Regions from separate parts of the Streptomyces sp. NBC_00726 genome, predicted to be linked through region 2. Evidence: riboswitches for the same ligand, from Rfam matches in the RefSeq annotation. Region 2 holds a riboswitch; each other region holds the start of a gene.

Evidence for each region. A riboswitch is a leader RNA that binds a small molecule or an ion and turns the genes downstream of it on or off. The one in region 2 is predicted to bind cyclic di-AMP.
Region 1: it holds a riboswitch for cyclic di-AMP, as region 2 does, so the genes downstream of both, OG338_RS10700 (transglycosylase family protein) here and OG338_RS01830 (transglycosylase SLT domain-containing protein) in region 2, are expected to answer to the same signal.
Region 3: it holds a riboswitch for cyclic di-AMP, as region 2 does, so the genes downstream of both, OG338_RS18745 (NlpC/P60 family protein) here and OG338_RS01830 (transglycosylase SLT domain-containing protein) in region 2, are expected to answer to the same signal.
Region 4: it holds a riboswitch for cyclic di-AMP, as region 2 does, so the genes downstream of both, OG338_RS15600 (M23 family metallopeptidase) here and OG338_RS01830 (transglycosylase SLT domain-containing protein) in region 2, are expected to answer to the same signal.

What each region holds. Positions count from the first base shown of each region.
Region 1 is NZ_CP108983.1:2,429,060-2,433,275, forward strand. Features, by position in the region: gene eno (phosphopyruvate hydratase) at 1-878, opposite strand, end outside; gene OG338_RS10700 (transglycosylase family protein) at 1,194-1,919, opposite strand; cyclic di-AMP (ydaO/yuaA leader) riboswitch at 1,924-2,092, opposite strand; gene OG338_RS10705 (transglycosylase family protein) at 2,378-3,448, opposite strand; gene OG338_RS10710 (cytochrome P450) at 3,555-4,216, opposite strand, start outside.
Region 2 is NZ_CP108983.1:439,238-443,453, forward strand. Features, by position in the region: gene OG338_RS01820 (SpoIIE family protein phosphatase) at 1-911, opposite strand, end outside; gene OG338_RS01825 (antitoxin) at 1,038-1,229, opposite strand; gene OG338_RS01830 (transglycosylase SLT domain-containing protein) at 1,398-2,270, opposite strand; cyclic di-AMP (ydaO/yuaA leader) riboswitch at 2,274-2,458, opposite strand; gene OG338_RS01835 (2,3-dihydro-2,3-dihydroxybenzoate dehydrogenase) at 2,882-3,718, shown strand; gene OG338_RS01840 ((2,3-dihydroxybenzoyl)adenylate synthase) at 3,772-4,216, shown strand, end outside.
Region 3 is NZ_CP108983.1:4,157,612-4,161,827, forward strand. Features, by position in the region: gene OG338_RS18735 (NlpC/P60 family protein) at 1-92, opposite strand, end outside; gene OG338_RS18740 (hypothetical protein) at 402-755, shown strand; gene OG338_RS18745 (NlpC/P60 family protein) at 815-1,969, opposite strand; cyclic di-AMP (ydaO/yuaA leader) riboswitch at 1,968-2,118, opposite strand; gene pcrA (DNA helicase PcrA) at 2,303-4,216, shown strand, end outside.
Region 4 is NZ_CP108983.1:3,491,694-3,495,909, forward strand. Features, by position in the region: gene OG338_RS15585 (hypothetical protein) at 1-160, opposite strand, end outside; tRNA gene OG338_RS15590 (tRNA-Met) at 411-484, shown strand; gene OG338_RS15595 (PP2C family protein-serine/threonine phosphatase) at 653-1,816, shown strand; cyclic di-AMP (ydaO/yuaA leader) riboswitch at 2,028-2,181, shown strand; gene OG338_RS15600 (M23 family metallopeptidase) at 2,193-3,362, shown strand; gene OG338_RS15605 (aldo/keto reductase) at 3,545-4,216, shown strand, end outside.

The sequences.
Region 1 (4,216 bases), 2.0 Mb from region 2:
CCGGCCCAGTCGTCCTCGTACAGCGGGTCCTCGATGGAGACCAGCGGGTACGCGGAGACGAGCTCCTCGTAGTACTCGGTCATCTCGGCGGCCGAGCGGGACTTGCCCTCGAACTCGTACTTGCCGTCCTTGTAGAACTCGGACGCGGCGACGTCGAGCGCGAGCGCGATGTCCTTGCCCGGGGCGTAACCGGCCTCCTTGATGGCCTCGACGATGAGGTCGAGGGCGGCGCGGTTGGACTCCAGGTTCGGCGCGAAGCCGCCCTCGTCGCCGAGGCCGGTGGACAGGCCCTTGGTCTTCAGGACCTTCTTCAGCGTGTGGTAGACCTCGGCGCCCCAGCGCAGGGCCTCGGAGAAGGACTCGGCGCCGATCGGCGCGATCATGAACTCCTGGATGTCCACGTTGGAGTCGGCGTGCGAGCCGCCGTTCAGGATGTTCATCATCGGAACGGGCAGCAGGTGCGCGTTCGGGCCGCCGAGGTAGCGGAACAGCGGGAGGTCGCTGGCCTCGGAGGCGGCGTGGGCGACGGCGAGGGAGACGCCGAGGATGGCGTTGGCGCCGAGCGAGCCCTTGTTCTCCGTGGCGTCCAGGTCGAACATCGCCTGGTCGATGAGGCGCTGCTCGGTGGCGTCGTAGCCGACGAGCTCCGGGCCGATCTGCTCGATCACGGCGAGGACGGCCTTCTCGACGCCCTTGCCCTGGTAGCGGTTGGGGTCGCCGTCGCGAAGCTCAATGGCCTCGAACGCGCCGGTGGAGGCGCCGGACGGAACAGCAGCACGACCGGTGCTGCCGTCGTCGAGGCCGACCTCGACCTCGACCGTGGGGTTGCCCCGGGAGTCGAGGATTTCCCGGGCTACGACGACGTCGATGGACGGCACGAGGCATCTCCTTCTGGGATATGACGCTGGTTGTGCAGGGTCGCTTTGGCCTTGCGACAAGAGCCTAACCGGCCCGGCCGTCTGCGTCGGACGACCGCCCGTCCCCTGGGACGAAAAAGGACCCAAGGGCGGGCATACCGGGGCGAAAGACCAGATAATTACTAGCCAGTAACTACAACAGTTGAACGGTCCCGGGCCGCCCGGCACCCTCCATACGGCGTGCCCCGGCCCGGCACACACGGGGGGAGTGCGTGCCGGGCCGGGGCGGCCCGAGCGATCAGCGAGGAGGGATCGCGGCGGGGCGCGGAGGGTGCGCTACTTCGTCAGGTGGAGCTGCTGGCCCGGGTAGATCAGGTCGGCGTCCTGGACGATGTCCTTGTTCAGCTTGAACAGCCGCTCCCAGCCACCCTTGACGTGGTGGTCGGCGGCGATCCTGCTCAGCGTGTCACCGGCGACGACCTTGTACTCGCCGTCACCCTTGGCAACCTTCTTGCCGGCCGGGGTGGTGACCGTCTTCTTCGTGGCCTTCGGGGCGTCCGAGCGGTCGGAGCGGTTGGTGGCCGGGGCCTCGGTGCGCTCGGCCTTCTTCGGGGCGGCCTCCTGCTTGGGGGCGGCCTCCTGCTTCGCGGCACCGGAGCCGGTGTCGACGCCCGGGTCGACACCGTCGTTGGCCAGGTTGCCGGCACCGGCGCAGGACCAGGCGCCCGGGCCCTGCATGTCGAGGAGCTTCTCGGCGGTGGCGATCTGCTGGGCCTTGGTGGCCAGGTCGGCGCGGGCCGCGTACTGCGTACCGCCGGCGGCGGCCCAGCTGGACTGGGAGAACTGGAGCCCGCCGTAGTAGCCGTTGCCGGTGTTGATCGACCAGTTGCCGCCGGACTCGCACTGGGCGACGGCGTCCCACGTGGCGACGGAGGCGGCGGAGGCGTTGGTCGCGCCCATCAGCGGCACGGCGACGGCGGCACCGGCGACACCGGCGAGCGTCGCGACACGGACGGCCTTGGAGGGGCGGCGGTGCTTGTTGCCCTTGCGGTTGAGCAGCATCGAGTCTTCTCCTCACCGACGCCTACGAGGTGAGCTGTCGGGTTCGGGCCAAGTGAGTTGCCCGGCCGCGCTGCTGGCGCGACTTCACCCCTAGCCGGCCCCGGTACGTCTCCCGACGACCGGGCCCAGCGCCTACCTGGGTCCCCCGCTCCTGCCTACGGCGCTTTCGCGTCTGTTCCCTCCGACCGACGGCAGGATTCGGCGTGACGGTCGACGGGGCCCGCGGTGCGAGCGGTTCTGACCGTAATCACACCGACCGGCCATATTCAAAGACGGACATACCGGATAATCATCCCGTAAGAGCATCCGATGAACCCTCATTTATGCAGGTCGGAACGGATGCGGCGGGACCTCCCGGACAAGGGGCGTGAGTTCACGCAAAGAGACCCATGTCTCACTCGGTCAAAAGTGGGACATGGGCCTCTTAAACCACCCAAAGCGCAGGGGGCTCCAACGGCTCATCCGGCGCTCTCGGCGACCTGGTCCGGGGCCGGATCACCGAGGCCCAGATCGAGGTTCTGACCGGGCAGGATGAGGTCCGGGTCGGAGCCCACCTCGTCCTTGTTCGCCTCGTACAGCTCGGGCCAGCCGCCGGGCAGGTCCTGCGCGTCGGCGATCGCCCAGAGGTTGTCCCCCGGCCGTACGGTGTACGTGCCGTCGGCCGGACCCGTGGCGCTGTCGCGCGCGTCGCCGTCGCCCCGCGAGGCGTGCCGGCCCGCGTCGCGCCCGTCGGCCGTCCCGGCGTCGTCGGCGGCCGGGGCGCCCCGGTGCTTGCCGCCCTTCGCCCGCGCGTCGTCCGTCGCGCCGCCCGTCTCACCGGCCGAGGGGTCCGCGGAGGGGTCGGCCGAGGTGTCCGCCGAGGGCGTCCCGGACGGGCCGTCCGCGGCGGACGGGGTGCCCGTGGGGTCGGCGGACGGGGAAGCGGAGGCGCCGGCCTTCTCCTCGGCGCTCCTGCCCGCGTGCTTGCCGGAGCTCTTGCCGGCCTCCTTGCCCGTGGCGGCCGCGCCGGACGCCTCGTCCGATCCGGTGGCCGACGAGCCCGAGGAGGCGTCGTCCACCGGATCGGTGCCGAGACCGGCGTCGAGCCCCGAGTCGGCGCTCCGGGCGGGCCCGTCCTCGTCCTCGTCACCCTGGTCCGCGTCCGCCGCGCCCGCGGCCTTGGTGAGCCCGGAGATCACCGCACAGCTCGGCCACGCCTTCGGACCCTTGGCGGCCAGGACCCGCTCGGCCACCGCGATCTGCTGCGAGCGGCTGGCGAGGTCGGCGCGCTCGGCGTAAGCCTCACCGCCGTACGCCTTCCACAGCTCCGGCGTGAACTGGAGACCGCCGTAGGAGCCGTTGCCGAGGTCGGCACTCCACGTCCCGCCGCTCTCGCAGTCGGCCACCCGGTCCCAGGTCGCGGCGTCCGCGGCGTGCGCGCTCGCGGCGCCGAGCAGCGGGATGGCGATCGCCGAGCCGGTGACGCCTGCGGCGACCACGATGGCGGGTGCCTGACGAGGGCGGCGGTGTCTGCCGTTCGCGGAGCCCATGGGAGATGCCTTCCGTGTGACTGACAAGCGACTGGTGCGTCGAACGGTGAACCTAGCGAAACTCGAACGTGAGTCACAAGTCGATGCAGTAGAGATCACGCGAAAGTCACAGAGTTGACAGAGTGTCACTTTCCCCGGCGCGCGCTCCGGGCGTGAATTGCACCGGCAGCGTGCGCAGTCCGCGCATGATGAGTCCGCCGCGCCACCTCAAATCGCTTGATTCTCCCGCAAGTCGCAGGTCCGGAAGGCGTGTCAGCAGGGTGGCGAGCGCGGTCTGTCCCTCCAGCCGGGCGAGCGGCGCTCCCAGACAGTAATGAATGCCGTGACCGTAGCCGAGGTGCTGATTGTCACTCCGCGACAGGTCCAGGATGTCCGGTCCGGCGAACCGCCCGGGGTCCCGGTCGGCCGCCGCGAGCACCACGAGCACCGGATCGCCCGCCGCGACGCGCTGCCCGCCGATGGTCAGCGGCTCGGTGGCGAACCGCCAGGTGGCAAGCTCCACCGGGCCGTCGTAGCGCAGCAGTTCCTCGATCCCGGTGGCCGGCAGCTCGCGGTCGCCCGCCGCCAGCGCGCGTTGCAGCCGCGCACGCTCGGCGGGGTGGTTCAGCAGGGTGTGTACGCCGTTCCCGATCAGGTTCACGGTCGTCTCGAAGCCGGCGAACAACAGGATGAAGGCCATCGCCGCGGCCTCGTTCTCGGTCAGGTGCTCGCCGTGGTCGCTCGCCCGGATCAGCCCGGAGATCAGGTCGTCGCCCAGGTCCTCGCGCT
Region 2 (4,216 bases):
CCCAGGTCCACCAGGAAGCCGGCCAGGTGCCCGCCGGGCCCCTCGTCGTCCCTCCGGCGCCCGGACACCTCCAGCAGGTGGGAGCGCCCGTCCGGGCCGCGCAGCCGCATCCGGCGGACGACGGGGCCGCCGGAGCCCGCCGCCTGCCGGGCCAGCGCCCAGAGGCCGTAGACGTCCTCGGGGGCGAGCCGGGCGGCCAGGGCCTCGATGGTGCCGGGGAAGCGGCCGGCCCGGGTGCCGAGGATCGCGGCGAGCTCGTCGTCCGCGTCGACGGCGCCGGTGGCGAGGTTCCAGTCGAAGCGGCCGATGCGCACGGGCGGCGAGGTCCTGGCGGGCAGCTGTACGGGAAGCGGCTCGCCCTCCCACTCGGGCCGGATGCCGGCGTCCGCGAGGCCGGCCAGTTCGGTGCCCAGGCCGTCGGCGATGCGCTGGAGGCGTTCCCGGTCGGCGGCGGGCACCGGCTCGTCGCCCGTCGCGCCGCGCAGGACGACGAGGACGCCGACCGGTTCGCGGCGTCGCAGCACCGGCACGTACAGGGAGCCGAAGGGGAACGGCAGTCCGGCCATCAGCTGCGGGAAGCGCCGCATGGCGTCCTCGGCGTCGGAGAGATACACCGGGCTGCCGGTGCGGAACGCCTCGGCGACCGGGAACGGCCGGTTCACGTGCATCCGCCACCAGGGGCGGAACAGGGGGCCGGGGAGCCCGGCGAGGACGGCGAGCCGGAGCAGGCCGGGGGTGTGCGAGGGGAGGTAGACCCCGCCGGCCCGGCCGCCGACCGACTCGATCGCGTTCACGACGGACTGGGCGAGCACCAGGGACAGATCGTCCGGCGCCCGGCTGTCCTCCGGTCCTCGGGGCGGGCGGTCGCTCGGACCGAACGACAGCCGCCCGGCCGCGCCGTGCCAGGTCACACAGCCAGGATGCTCCCGGGCGGCCGGTGCGGCATGTCGGAGCCGCACCGGGCCGGGCCCGGAGGCATGGGAGCGGTGGACACCACGGCCTGTGGTGTCCACCGCTCCCACGGTCCGTGCAAGCGCCTACCGGCCGCCCTCGTCCGACTGGCGGCGGTCGCCGAGCTGGTCGTTCATCTTCTGCTGAGCCGAGTCGACCTGGCTCTCGTACTTGCCGCCGGTCTTCTTGTCGACGAAGTCGCCGCCCTTCTCGACTCCCTGGCGGGCCTGGTCCGGATGCCCCTTGATCATGTCCTTGATCTTGTCGAGCATGCCCATGACTGACCTCCTTGAGACGCTGACCGTTCCAGCATCCACGCCCGGTCCGCCCGACGCATTCCGGGGCGGACCCCTTCGCGTGCACACGCCAAAGGGGCGGAAGAAGCGCATCCGCTTCTTCCGCCCCTTCTCACGGCCCTGCCCCGAGCACGGGGCCGCCGGTCCGGATCAGTACGCGCCGAAGACGTTGTCCATCGAGCCGTACGTGGCGGCGGCGTAGTTGCACGCGGCCGTGATGTTGGCGACCGGGTCGTAGATGTCCGTCGACGTACCGGCCACGTGGTAGGCGTCGAAGGTGGGCTGGATCACCTGGAGCAGGCCCTTGGAGGGGGTGCCGTTGACGGCGTTGATGTCCCAGTTGTTGATCGCGAACGGGTTGCCGGACGACTCGCGCATGATGTTGCGGTAGATGCCGTCGTAGCTGCCGGGGATGCCGTGCTCGGCCATGACGGCCAGCGATTCCTTGATCCAGCCGTCGAGGTCGTCGGTGTACGCGACCGTCTGGGCCTCGGCGGGCGCGGCGGCGGTCTTCTCGGCGACCGGGACGGCGGTGCGCTCGGAACGGTCGGCGCGGTCGGCGCTCTCGGTCCGGGGGGCGGTGTCGCCGTTCTTCTCGGCGGACTCCGCCTTGAATGCGCTCTTCTTCGCGGGCTTCGGGGCGGCGGCCTCGGACTTGGCGCCGATGGTGAGCTTCAGGCCCGGGTGAATGAGGTCGGGGTTGCTGCCGACGGCACCGCGGTTGTCCTTGTACAGCCGCTCCCAGCCACCGCTGAGGGAATACCCCTGGGCGATCTTGTAAAGCGAATCGCCGGACACCACGGAATAGGTGGTGTGCGCGGCCTTGCGCACGGCAATTTCCTTGCCGGCGACGGAAGTCGGGGCCGCGGCCTTTTCGGCGACGACGGTCTTGGCGGGGGCGGCGGAGGCCGATCCGGCCGTGATCAGGGGGAGCGCGAGAACGGCTCCGCCCGCGCTGACGGCGATGAAACCGCGGGTCAGGGACGCAGACTTGGCACGACGGTGCTTACCCGTGATGGGCATGGGGTATTTCCTCTCCGTCGCCTGCGAGGTGAGCTGTCGGGTTCGGACTGGAGATGTCCGGTCGCACATGGCGACTTCACCCCTAGCCGCTCCGGATTCCGGACCGGCGGCAAACCTGGGTCCCCCGCTCCTGCCGTACGTGAGTGGTCGGGTTCCCGGACGGCGGCAGGATTCGGCGTTCCATCCGGATTGATGACGGGACCGTAAGCGAGAAACGACGGCCGGAACAAGCCCGGAATTGCTGATCACAATTGTTTTGCAAGATCAATCAAAGGAAATGTTCATGATCGCCCGTTCCGGGGGAAGTCAAATTTCTTGGCACGACTGGGAACCGGGAGATCGGATTACGCGTCAGAAACGGCCGACGTGACGCTGCCCACTGAGAACGGAATGGCAATATTCGTCCGTTTTGGATGTGTATGACAGCACCAAAACAGCCCCGATCACCCGTAATTGACCTTTTCCCTATATAGGCACAAAAGGGACATCGGGCGGCTTGCGAGCGGCCCGGATCGCCGGTTCCGGCCCCCTCGATCGCGTGATCACTCTATGGTTAGGCTTACCTAAGTGTTGCCGCCCTCTGTTCACCGTCCTAGGGAGACCCCAGAACCATGGCGCCGCGTTCCGCCCCTTCGTCCGCTCGTCCCGTCGCCCCCGCCGACGAGGAACTCACCGGCCGGCTGGCCCTCGTGACGGGAGCCGGACGCGGCATAGGCGAGGCGGTCGTGCGGGCCCTCGTCGCGCGCGGCTGCCGGGTCCTGGCGACCGACGCGGCCCCGGAGGGCGTCGACGCGCTCGCCCGGGAGTACGGGGAGGGCGTCGTGGCCCGGGCGCTGGACGTCACGGACGCGGCGGCCGTCGAGGCCCTGGTCGCCGAAGCGGAGGACACCCTGGGTGCCCTCGACATCGCGGTCAACGTCGCCGGGATACTGCGCTGTTCGCCCGTCACCGAGCTGACCGACGAGGACTGGCGGGCCACGTTCGCGGTCAACACCGACGGGGTGTTCCACGTCTCGCGGTCCGTCGCGCGCCGGATGGCGGACCGGGGCGCGGGCAGCATCGTCACCGTCGCGTCCAACGCCGCCGGCATCCCCCGTACGACCATGGCGGCGTACGCCGCGTCCAAGGCCGCCTCCGTCATGTTCACCAAGTGCCTCGGCCTGGAACTGGCCCCCCGGGGCGTCCGCTGCAACACCGTCTCGCCCGGCTCCACGCTCACCGACATGCAGCGCGGGATGTGGCCGGCCGGTGAGGCGCACGACGACGGGCCCGCCGCGCGGCGCGTCATAGCCGGGGACCTGGCGAGCTACCGCACGGGCATCCCGCTGGGCCGGATCGCCGAGCCGTCCGACATCGCCGAGGCGGTCGCCTTCCTGGTGTCCGACCGGGCCCGCCACATCACCCTGCACGACCTGTACGTCGACGGCGGCGCCACCCTGCGCGCCTGACCCGTCCGCCCGGCGCCCCCGAAACACGGCCCTCCCCCTGGAGACCTGGAACGATGACTGCCTCACCGTACGAAGACGCCCCCACCTGGCCCGCAGAGTTCGCCGCCCGCTACCGCGCGGCCGGGCACTGGCGCGGCGAGACCTTCACAAGCATGCTGCGCGAACGGGCCGAGGCCCACGGCGACCGCGTCGCGCTGATCGACCCCGCGCCCGAGCGCCGCGCCTGGACGTACCGGGAGCTGGACGAGCGCGCGGCCCGGCTGGCGGCCGGCTTCCGGGCGCGCGGGATAGCCAAGGGCGACCGGGTCGTCGTCCAGCTGCCCAACATCGCCGAGTTCGCCGAGGTCGTCTTCGCCCTCTTCCGGATCGGCGCACTCCCCGTGTACGCGCTGCCCGCCCACCGCGAGACGGAGATCGGCTACTTCTGCTCCTTCGCCGAGGCCGTCGCCTATGTCATCCCGGACCGGCACGCCGGATTCGACCACCGCGCGCTGGCCA
Region 3 (4,216 bases), 3.7 Mb from region 2:
GCCGTCGCGGCTCCGGCGACGGCGAGGGTCGCCGCGGTGCGGGCCGCGGAGGCGGTGATGAGGCGCTGCCTGGGTTTGCGATGCGCTGCCACGGGGGCGGGCGTCCTTCCGTGCGACGGCCCGACGGGGTATACCGGCGGGCTTCTCCGGCGGCCGGCGAGGACGGTTCCTGCTCCACGGCCACCGGGAAGGGACGCTAATCCGAGGTCACGGGAAGGTGTCGTTATGGCGGGTATTGGTCGCTCTTGGCGTGGCATTGTCGCCGAATGACCGCACATGAAGCCCGATTGAACGGGAAAAGCACCCCAGAATCAGGCAAAAAGTGCATTCATCATTCAAGCGACCCGTAGGGCCCACCCTGCCCGGAGCGGTCCGGGGCGAGGGTTCTAGGGTGCGGAACCATGCGCGTACTCATCGATTTCGTCGTCGCCCTGCACATCATCGGCATCGCCGCCCTGCTCGGCGGCTTCCTCGGCCAGATGAAGGCGATGAAGGCCGGCACCGCCCGGTTCGTCCCCGGCATGCTGCACGGCGCGCTGACCATGCTCGTCACCGGCGTCGCCCTGGTCGGCCTGGACCAGGCCGACGACCACCCCGTGAACAACGTCAAGATCGGCATCAAGCTGCTGTTCCTGGTCGTGATCCTGGGGCTCGTCTACGTCAAGCGGGACGAGGAGAAGGTCGAAAAGGGCGCCTTCGCGGCGGTCGGCGCGCTGACCCTGGCGAACATCTTCATCGCCACGCTCTGGACCTGAGCGGCGGACGCGCCTCGAAAGAGGGGGCCGGCCCCGCGCGGACCGGCTCTCTTCCCCGGTCAGGCGGGGCGCACACTCCCGTAGATCGGCATGTAGTAGATCGACTCCTCGCGCACATTCGCCCCGGGCTTCGGTGCGTGGATCATCATCCCGTCGCCCTTGTAGATCCCGACGTGGCTGATGTCGTCGTAGAAGAACACCAGGTCACCGGGTTGCAGATCCGCCGTGGCGATTCGCGTCCCGACGTTCACCTGGTCCCAGGTGGTGCGCGGGATGTCGACGCCCGCCGCCTTCCAGGCCGCCTGCGTCAGTCCCGAGCAGTCGTACGAGGAGGGGCCGGTCGCCCCCCAGACGTACGGCTTGCCGATCTGGGCGCGGGCGAAGGCGAGGACCTTCTCCGCCTTCGTGGAGGCGCTGCTCCCGGAGCCCGTGCCGGTGCCGGAGCCCGAGCCCGTCTCCGTACCGCTGCCGCCCGACTCCTTGGCCTTCCGCTCGGCCTCCTTCTTGGCGGCGGCCTGCTTCTTCGCCAGCTCCGCGGCCTTCCGCTCGGCCTCCGCCTTCTTCTTCCGCTCCAGCTCCGCCAGCCGCGCCTTCTCCTCGGCGGTCAGCTTCGAGAGCAGCGTCCGGGCCTCGGTCAGCTTCGTCTGGACGTTCTGCTTGCTGGTGCGCAGCGCGGCCTGAGACTTGGTCAGCGTCTCCAGGCTTCGCACGGCCGCGGCCCGCTGCTTGGACGCCTTCGCCTGCTGCGTACGGAATTCCGTGACCGCCTGCTGCTGGCGCTCGGCCATCCGGTTCATGAGGTGGGTCTGGGCGAAGAACGACTGCGGGTCGTCGGCCAGGAAGAAGGTCGCGGTCGACGCGAGGCCGCCGTTGCGGTACTGGGCGGCGGCGTAGTTGCCCAGCGTCCTGCGGGCGTCGTTCAGCTTCTCGGTGCGCTTGGCCACGTCGTCCAGGAGCGTGTCGACCCTGGACTTCTGCTGGTCCGTGGCCTCCTTGGCCTGGTTGTACTTCTGGGTCGCGTTGCCCGCCTGCCGGTAGAGGTCGTCCACCTTCTTCTGGACTTCCGCGATGCTCGGCTTCGGGGTGGGCGCGGCCATCGCGCTCTGCGAGGACAGCAGGGTCACCGAGGCCAGCGCCGCCGAGGTCAGCCCGACGGCGGGGGCGGTGGAACGCACCCGGGTGCGCGGTTTGCGATGCGACGCCAAGGCCGGCATCTCCTTCCGTGGACCGCCTACCGGGTTAGCTGTCGGGTTCGGGCGGAACGGAAGGCTGCCCTACGGTCCGGTGGGGGAGGACCGATTCACCCCGGTGATGCGTGTGGGTCCCCGGTTCCGGGCGGGCCCGGATTCGGCGTGGCGGCACGCTCGGCGTAGGTCGCCTCTGGGGGTACGGGCCGTCCGAACGTGCACGCTAGCCAACTCATGGGGCCGCTGTGAAGGTTGATGTGCGATATGCCCGATACATTTCCGTGACCTTTTCGGAGCGGGGCCGGGTGTCAGTGGAGAGCCCGGGCCTGTCCGTCGGACAGGCCCTAGACTCGGACAGCGATGAGCAGCCTCTTTGACGACAGTTTCCTGGCCGGCCTCCAGCAGGAGGAGGACGCGCCCCCGCCGCCCCCCGAGGACCCCGCACCCGAAGCGGTGCCGGAGGGCCTGTTCGCGGGCGTGTTCGACGGGCCCCCGCCGCCCCGTGACGCGTACTACCGCGACGGCGCGCACCGCCCCGTCATCGACCCCGAGGCGCTGCTCGACGGGCTGAACACCGAGCAGCGCGCCGCCGTCGTGCACTCCGGGTCGCCCCTGCTCATCGTCGCAGGCGCCGGCTCCGGCAAGACCAGGGTGCTCACCCACCGCATCGCCCACCTGCTGGCCGAGCGGGGCGTCCACCCCGGCCAGATCCTGGCGATCACCTTCACCAACAAGGCCGCCGGCGAGATGAAGGAGCGCGTCGAGCAGCTGGTCGGGCCCCGGGCCAACGCGATGTGGGTCATGACCTTCCACAGCGCCTGCGTCCGCATCCTGCGCCGCGAGTCCAAGCGGCTCGGCTTCACGTCCTCGTTCTCGATCTACGACGCGGCCGACTCCAAGCGGCTCATGGCCCTGGTCTGCCGCGACCTGGAGCTGGACCCGAAGCGCTACCCGCCGAAGTCCTTCACCGCCAAGGTCTCCAACCTCAAGAACGAGCTCATCGACGAGGAGACCTTCGCCGGGCAGGCCACCGACGGATTCGAGAAGACGCTGGCCCAGGCGTACGCGATGTACCAGGCCCGGCTGCGCGAGGCCAACGCGCTGGACTTCGACGACATCATCATGACGACGGTCCATCTGCTCCAGGCGTTCCCCGACGTCGCCGAGCACTACCGCCGCCGCTTCCGCCACGTCCTCGTCGACGAGTACCAGGACACCAACCACGCCCAGTACACGCTGGTACGCGAGCTGGTCGGCCCGGCCGGTCCGGAGCATGCGCCCGCCGAGCTGTGCGTCGTGGGTGACGCGGACCAGTCGATCTACGCCTTCCGGGGCGCGACCATCCGCAACATCCTCCAGTTCGAGGAGGACTACCCGGACGCGACGACGATCCTGCTGGAGCAGAACTACCGCTCCACCCAGACGATTCTGTCCGCCGCCAACGCGGTCATCGAGCGCAACGAGAGCCGCCGCCCCAAGAACCTCTGGACCAACGCCGGCACCGGCGCCCGCATCACGGGCTACGTCGCGGACACCGAGCACGACGAGGCGCAGTTCGTCGCCGAGGAGATCGACCGCCTCACCGACGCGGGTGACGCGAAGGCCGGCGACGTCGCCGTCTTCTACCGGACGAACGCGCAGTCCCGTGTCTTCGAGGAGATCTTCATCCGGGTCGGCCTGCCCTACAAGGTCGTCGGCGGCGTCCGCTTCTACGAGCGCAAGGAGGTCCGGGACGTCCTGGCCTACCTGCGGGTCCTCGCCAACCCCGAGGACACCGTCCCGCTCCGCCGCATCCTCAACGTGCCCAAGCGCGGCATCGGCGAGCGCGCCGAGGCCATGATCGACGCGCTCTCGCTGCGCGAGAAGATCACCTTCCCGCAGGCGCTGCGCCGGGTGGACGAGGCGTACGGCATGGCCGCCCGCTCCGCCAACGCCGTCAAGCGGTTCAACACGCTGATGGAGGAGCTGCGCACGATCGTGGAGTCCGGTGCCGGACCCGCCGTGGTGCTGGAAGCGGTCCTGGAGCGTACGGGCTATCTCGCCGAGCTCCAGGCGTCCACCGACCCGCAGGACGAGACCCGCATCGAGAACCTTCAGGAGCTGGCCGCCGTCGCCCTCGAATTCGAGCAGGACCGGGGCGAGGAGGAGGGTGCGGGCACGCTCGCGGAGTTCCTGGAACAGGTCGCGCTCGTCGCCGACTCCGACCAGATCCCCGACGAGGACACCGACGGCTCCGGCGTCATCACGCTGATGACCCTGCACACCGCGAAGGGC
Region 4 (4,216 bases), 3.1 Mb from region 2:
ACGCGCTGCCCGGGAGGCCGATCGCCAGGTAGTTCACCGCCGCGCTCATCGCCGCGCCCATCACACCGCCGATGAGGCCGCTCTTGGCGGCGGCGCGTGCGGGGGACGGCGGGGTGGCCGAGGGGGCGGGGGTGTGATCGGAGGCGAGTGGTGCGGCCATGGTCGAGAGCCCTCCAGGCAGGCTGCGATCAGAGACCGGGAGCGGCTCTCGACGCGCGCCGGCATGCGCGGTCGGGGGCCTGCTCACACGGGCAGCCCACCGAGCCGGGGGGTGCAGCAGATACCTTGCGACAGAACACATGTTCCTTGCAACACCTTCTCGTTTTCGGCACTTTGACGCTTGGATCAAGGCGGTCGCGGTCCGCGTGGTCATGAGGGCTCCGAAGATGCCGTAGAGTTGGGTTCACCGACGCGGGGTGGAGCAGCTCGGTAGCTCGCTGGGCTCATAACCCAGAGGTCGCAGGTTCAAATCCTGTCCCCGCTACTGATGGATCAGGCCCGGCACGCAGGCAGCGTGCCGGGCCTGATGCGTTTCCGGCGCAGACGCGTTTCGCTCCTTCGGCGGCCGAGGATTCGCCCGGTGGCCGGGCGGGCGCGAGGCTGGGGGAGGTGCGCGGTCCCGGCCGTGGCCGCACCGGGCAGGAGACCGCAGGTGGGGAAGAGAGCGCGACGGTGGCGCGGGCCCGACGGCGCGGGCAGTCGCCGGTTCGTCCGGGTGCTGCCGGTGGCGATGATCGTCATCGGGGTGGTGTTCGACCTTTTTGCACCACCCTCCTTCACGGCCGTCCCGATGTTCGCGGCCGCCCCGCTGATCGCCGCGCCCTTCTTCGCTCTGGGTACCACGATCCGGATCGGGATCGCCGCGGTGCTCGCCGTCGCGGGCATCCGGCTCTACACCGGTGATCTGGTCAAGGTGGTCTCGTTCATCGAACTGCTCACCGTGCTCACGGTTGCCGTCCAGGCGTGTGTGATCAACCGCGTCGTGCGGCGCGGAAGCGAGCAGCTGGCGTCCGCCCGGATCATCGCCGAGACGGCCATGCGGGCCGTGCTCCCCGCGCCGCCCGAGCGGCTCGGCGGACTCCAGGTGGCCGCGCGGTACGAGGCGGCGCAGGCGGACGAGTTCGTCGGGGGCGACCTCTTCGCGGCCGCTGACACTCCGTACGGCGTACGGCTTGTGCTGGGGGACGTACGCGGGAAGGGGCTGGAGGCGGTCGGCGCGGTGGCGGTGGTGATCGGGGCGTTCCGGGAGGCGGCGGAGCACGAGAAGTCGCTGGAGGGCGTGGCGCAGCGGCTGGAGCGCGCGCTGGCGCGTGAGTCGGTACGGCGGAGCAGTCTGGACGCGTTCGAGGGGTTCGTGACCGCCGTGTTCGCGGAGATCCCGCCGGGCGCGGAGCGCGTACGACTGGTGAACCGCGGCCATCCGGATCCGTTGCTGCTGTACGGGGACGGGGCGGTGGAGGCGCTGACGCCCTCGGAGCCCGCGCTGCCGCTGGGCATGGACCTGGGGGTGCGGCCGGACCGCTCGGACGAGTGGGAGCTGCCGTCCGGCGGGACGCTGCTGTTCTACACGGACGGCCTGTCGGAGGCCCGGGACGCCGAGGGTGTCTTCTACGACCCGGCGGAGCGGTTGCGCGGGCGGCTCTTCCCGGGGCCCGAGGAGCTGCTGTCCGCGCTGACCGACGACGTACGGCTGCATACGGGGGGCGAGTCGACCGACGACATGGCGCTGCTCGCGGTGGCACGGCCGGCGAAGGGGCAGCCCGACCGGCGCAGGACGGTGAAGATCGTCAAAGCGGGTGACACGCTGCGTGACTGAGGAGCGTCGCTCCGCATAACATTTGACGCAACGTCAGAAAATGCGTAGTGGTTGAGTGCCGATCAACTCGCCCGATTGCACCCGGTTGTGTCCCGTAAAGTCCGGGCCCATCGCGTGAACGATCAGCGGGAACAGCTTGGAATCGGACCCGTCTGTCTATTAACGTTCGATAACGCAGCGCGGTTGTCCCAGCCGTCGTCAGGGACGGCGCCGCGCGCGTGCGCCGAATTCCGCAAGGGAACCGGGGAACCACCTACATGGGGTGAATCGGGCGTCTTCGTCTTCACAAGAGGCGGAGGAACCCGTAGGAGACCTTCCTGCTCCGAACCCGTCAGCTAACCCGGTAGGCGAGAAGGAAGGAAAGGAGCGCGCCCGCGTGGCGTCCAACAAGCCTGCCCCCGAATCACCCTCCCGGTTCGTGTCCGAGTACGGCGCCGACTTCGCGTCCGGCCCCGGCACCGCGTACATCCCGGAACAGGGCGGCGACTACGTGACCGATCGGGGCAACGGCTTCGCCACCGGCGCCGGTTTCGACAGCGGCTTCCGCGCCGACGACGCCGAATCGGAGCGGACCTGGGAGGAATGGAATCCCACCGAGGAGTCCGTCCGCCCCGTCCGCGGCAAGCACCGTGTCGCCAAGCAGCGCAATGGTCTGGCCCGCAGCTCCACCGTCCTCGGCGTCGGTGTCATCGCGGCCGTCGGTGCGGGTGGCATGGCCACCGCGCAGAGCAAGCCGCCGGTCTCCATCTCTCTTCCCGATTCCATCGCGGACAATCTCCCCGACGCCAAGTCCCTGCCCGGCGTGGGCGCGTTGTTCTCCGGCGGGAGCGAGGCCGAAACGCCCGCCACCGCCACCGCGGCCGCCCCGCTGACCACCGCCGGCATCACCACCGCCGAGGCCGAGCACGGCACCACGGACGCCGGCGAGGCGCTGCGCGCCCGCATCCTCCAGCAGGCCGAGCAGCAGCAGGGCGCCGCCGACGCCGAGGCGAAGGCGGCCGAGGAGAAGGCCGCCGCCGAGAAGGCGGCCGCCGAGGCGAAGAAGCAGCAGGACGAGGCCGAGGCCAAGGCCGCCGCCGAGAAGAAGAAGGCGGAGGAGGAGGCGAAGAAGAAGGCCGAGGCGTTGCGCCTGGCCAAGCTCGCCGCCAGTTACTCCCTCCCCACCTCCTCGTACACGATCACCTCGACGTTCGGCGAGGCCGGCTCGATGTGGTCCTCCGGCTACCACACGGGCCTCGACTTCGCGGCCCCGACCGGTACCCCGATCAAGGCCATCCACACCGGCACCATCAAGTCGGCCGGCTGGTCCGGCGCCTACGGCTACCGCACGGTGCTGGAGCTGGAGGACGGCACCGAGCTGTGGTTCTGCCACCAGTCCTCGATCGGTGTCACGGTCGGCCAGAAGGTCACCACCGGCGACACCATCGGCCGCGTCGGCGCGACCGGCAACGTGACCGGCCCACACCTCCACCTGGAGGTCCACACCCCGGGCGGCACCGGCATCGACCCGATGGCCTGGCTGCGCGCCCGCGGTCTGACGGTCTGAGATCTCTTTCTCCGACGCCCCGGCCCTTCCCCGCACGCGGCCTTCCGAACCCCGGCAGCCCTGACGCACACCCCCCGACGTCAGGGCTGCCGGTTCGCGTAGCCGCAGCCTGCCGGATGTATGCGGCACGGAATAGCGTCCGAGCCGGAATAGCGTCCGAGCCGGAAGTCGTTGATCCACCCATGACTTCACTGCGCAATCTCGGCCCGTCGGGCCTCCAGGTCTTCCCGCTCTGCCTCGGTGGAAACGTCTTCGGCTGGACCGCGGACGAGGCCCAGTCCTTCGCCGTCCTCGACGCGTACGCGGCGGCCGGCGGCAACTTCGTGGACACCGCCGACGCCTACTCGCACTGGGCACCCGGCAACGAGGGCGGCGAGTCGGAGACGGTCATCGGCAAGTGGCTCGCGTCGCGCGGCAACCGGTCCGACGTCGTGGTGGCCACGAAGGCCGGCGCGCTCCCCGGCTACAAGGGCCTCTCGGCGCCCACGATCAAGTCGGCCGCCGAGGAGTCGCTTCGCCGGCTCGGCACGGACCACATCGACCTGTACTACACGCACTTCGATGACGAGACCGTCCCGGTCGAGGAGATCATCACCGCCCTGGACGCGCTGGTGAAGGAGGGCAAGGTCCGCGAGATCGCCGCCTCCAACATCAGCGCCGCGCGGCTGCGCGCCTCGCTGGAGTTCTCCGAGCGCGAGGGCCTGGCCCGCTATGTGGCGCTCCAGCCGCACTACAACCTCGTCTCGCGGGACACCTACGAGGGTGAGCTCCAGGACACCGCCGCCGACGCCGGGCTCGCGGCTGTCCCGTACTACGCGCTGGCCGCCGGCTTCCTCACCGGCAAGTACCGCCCG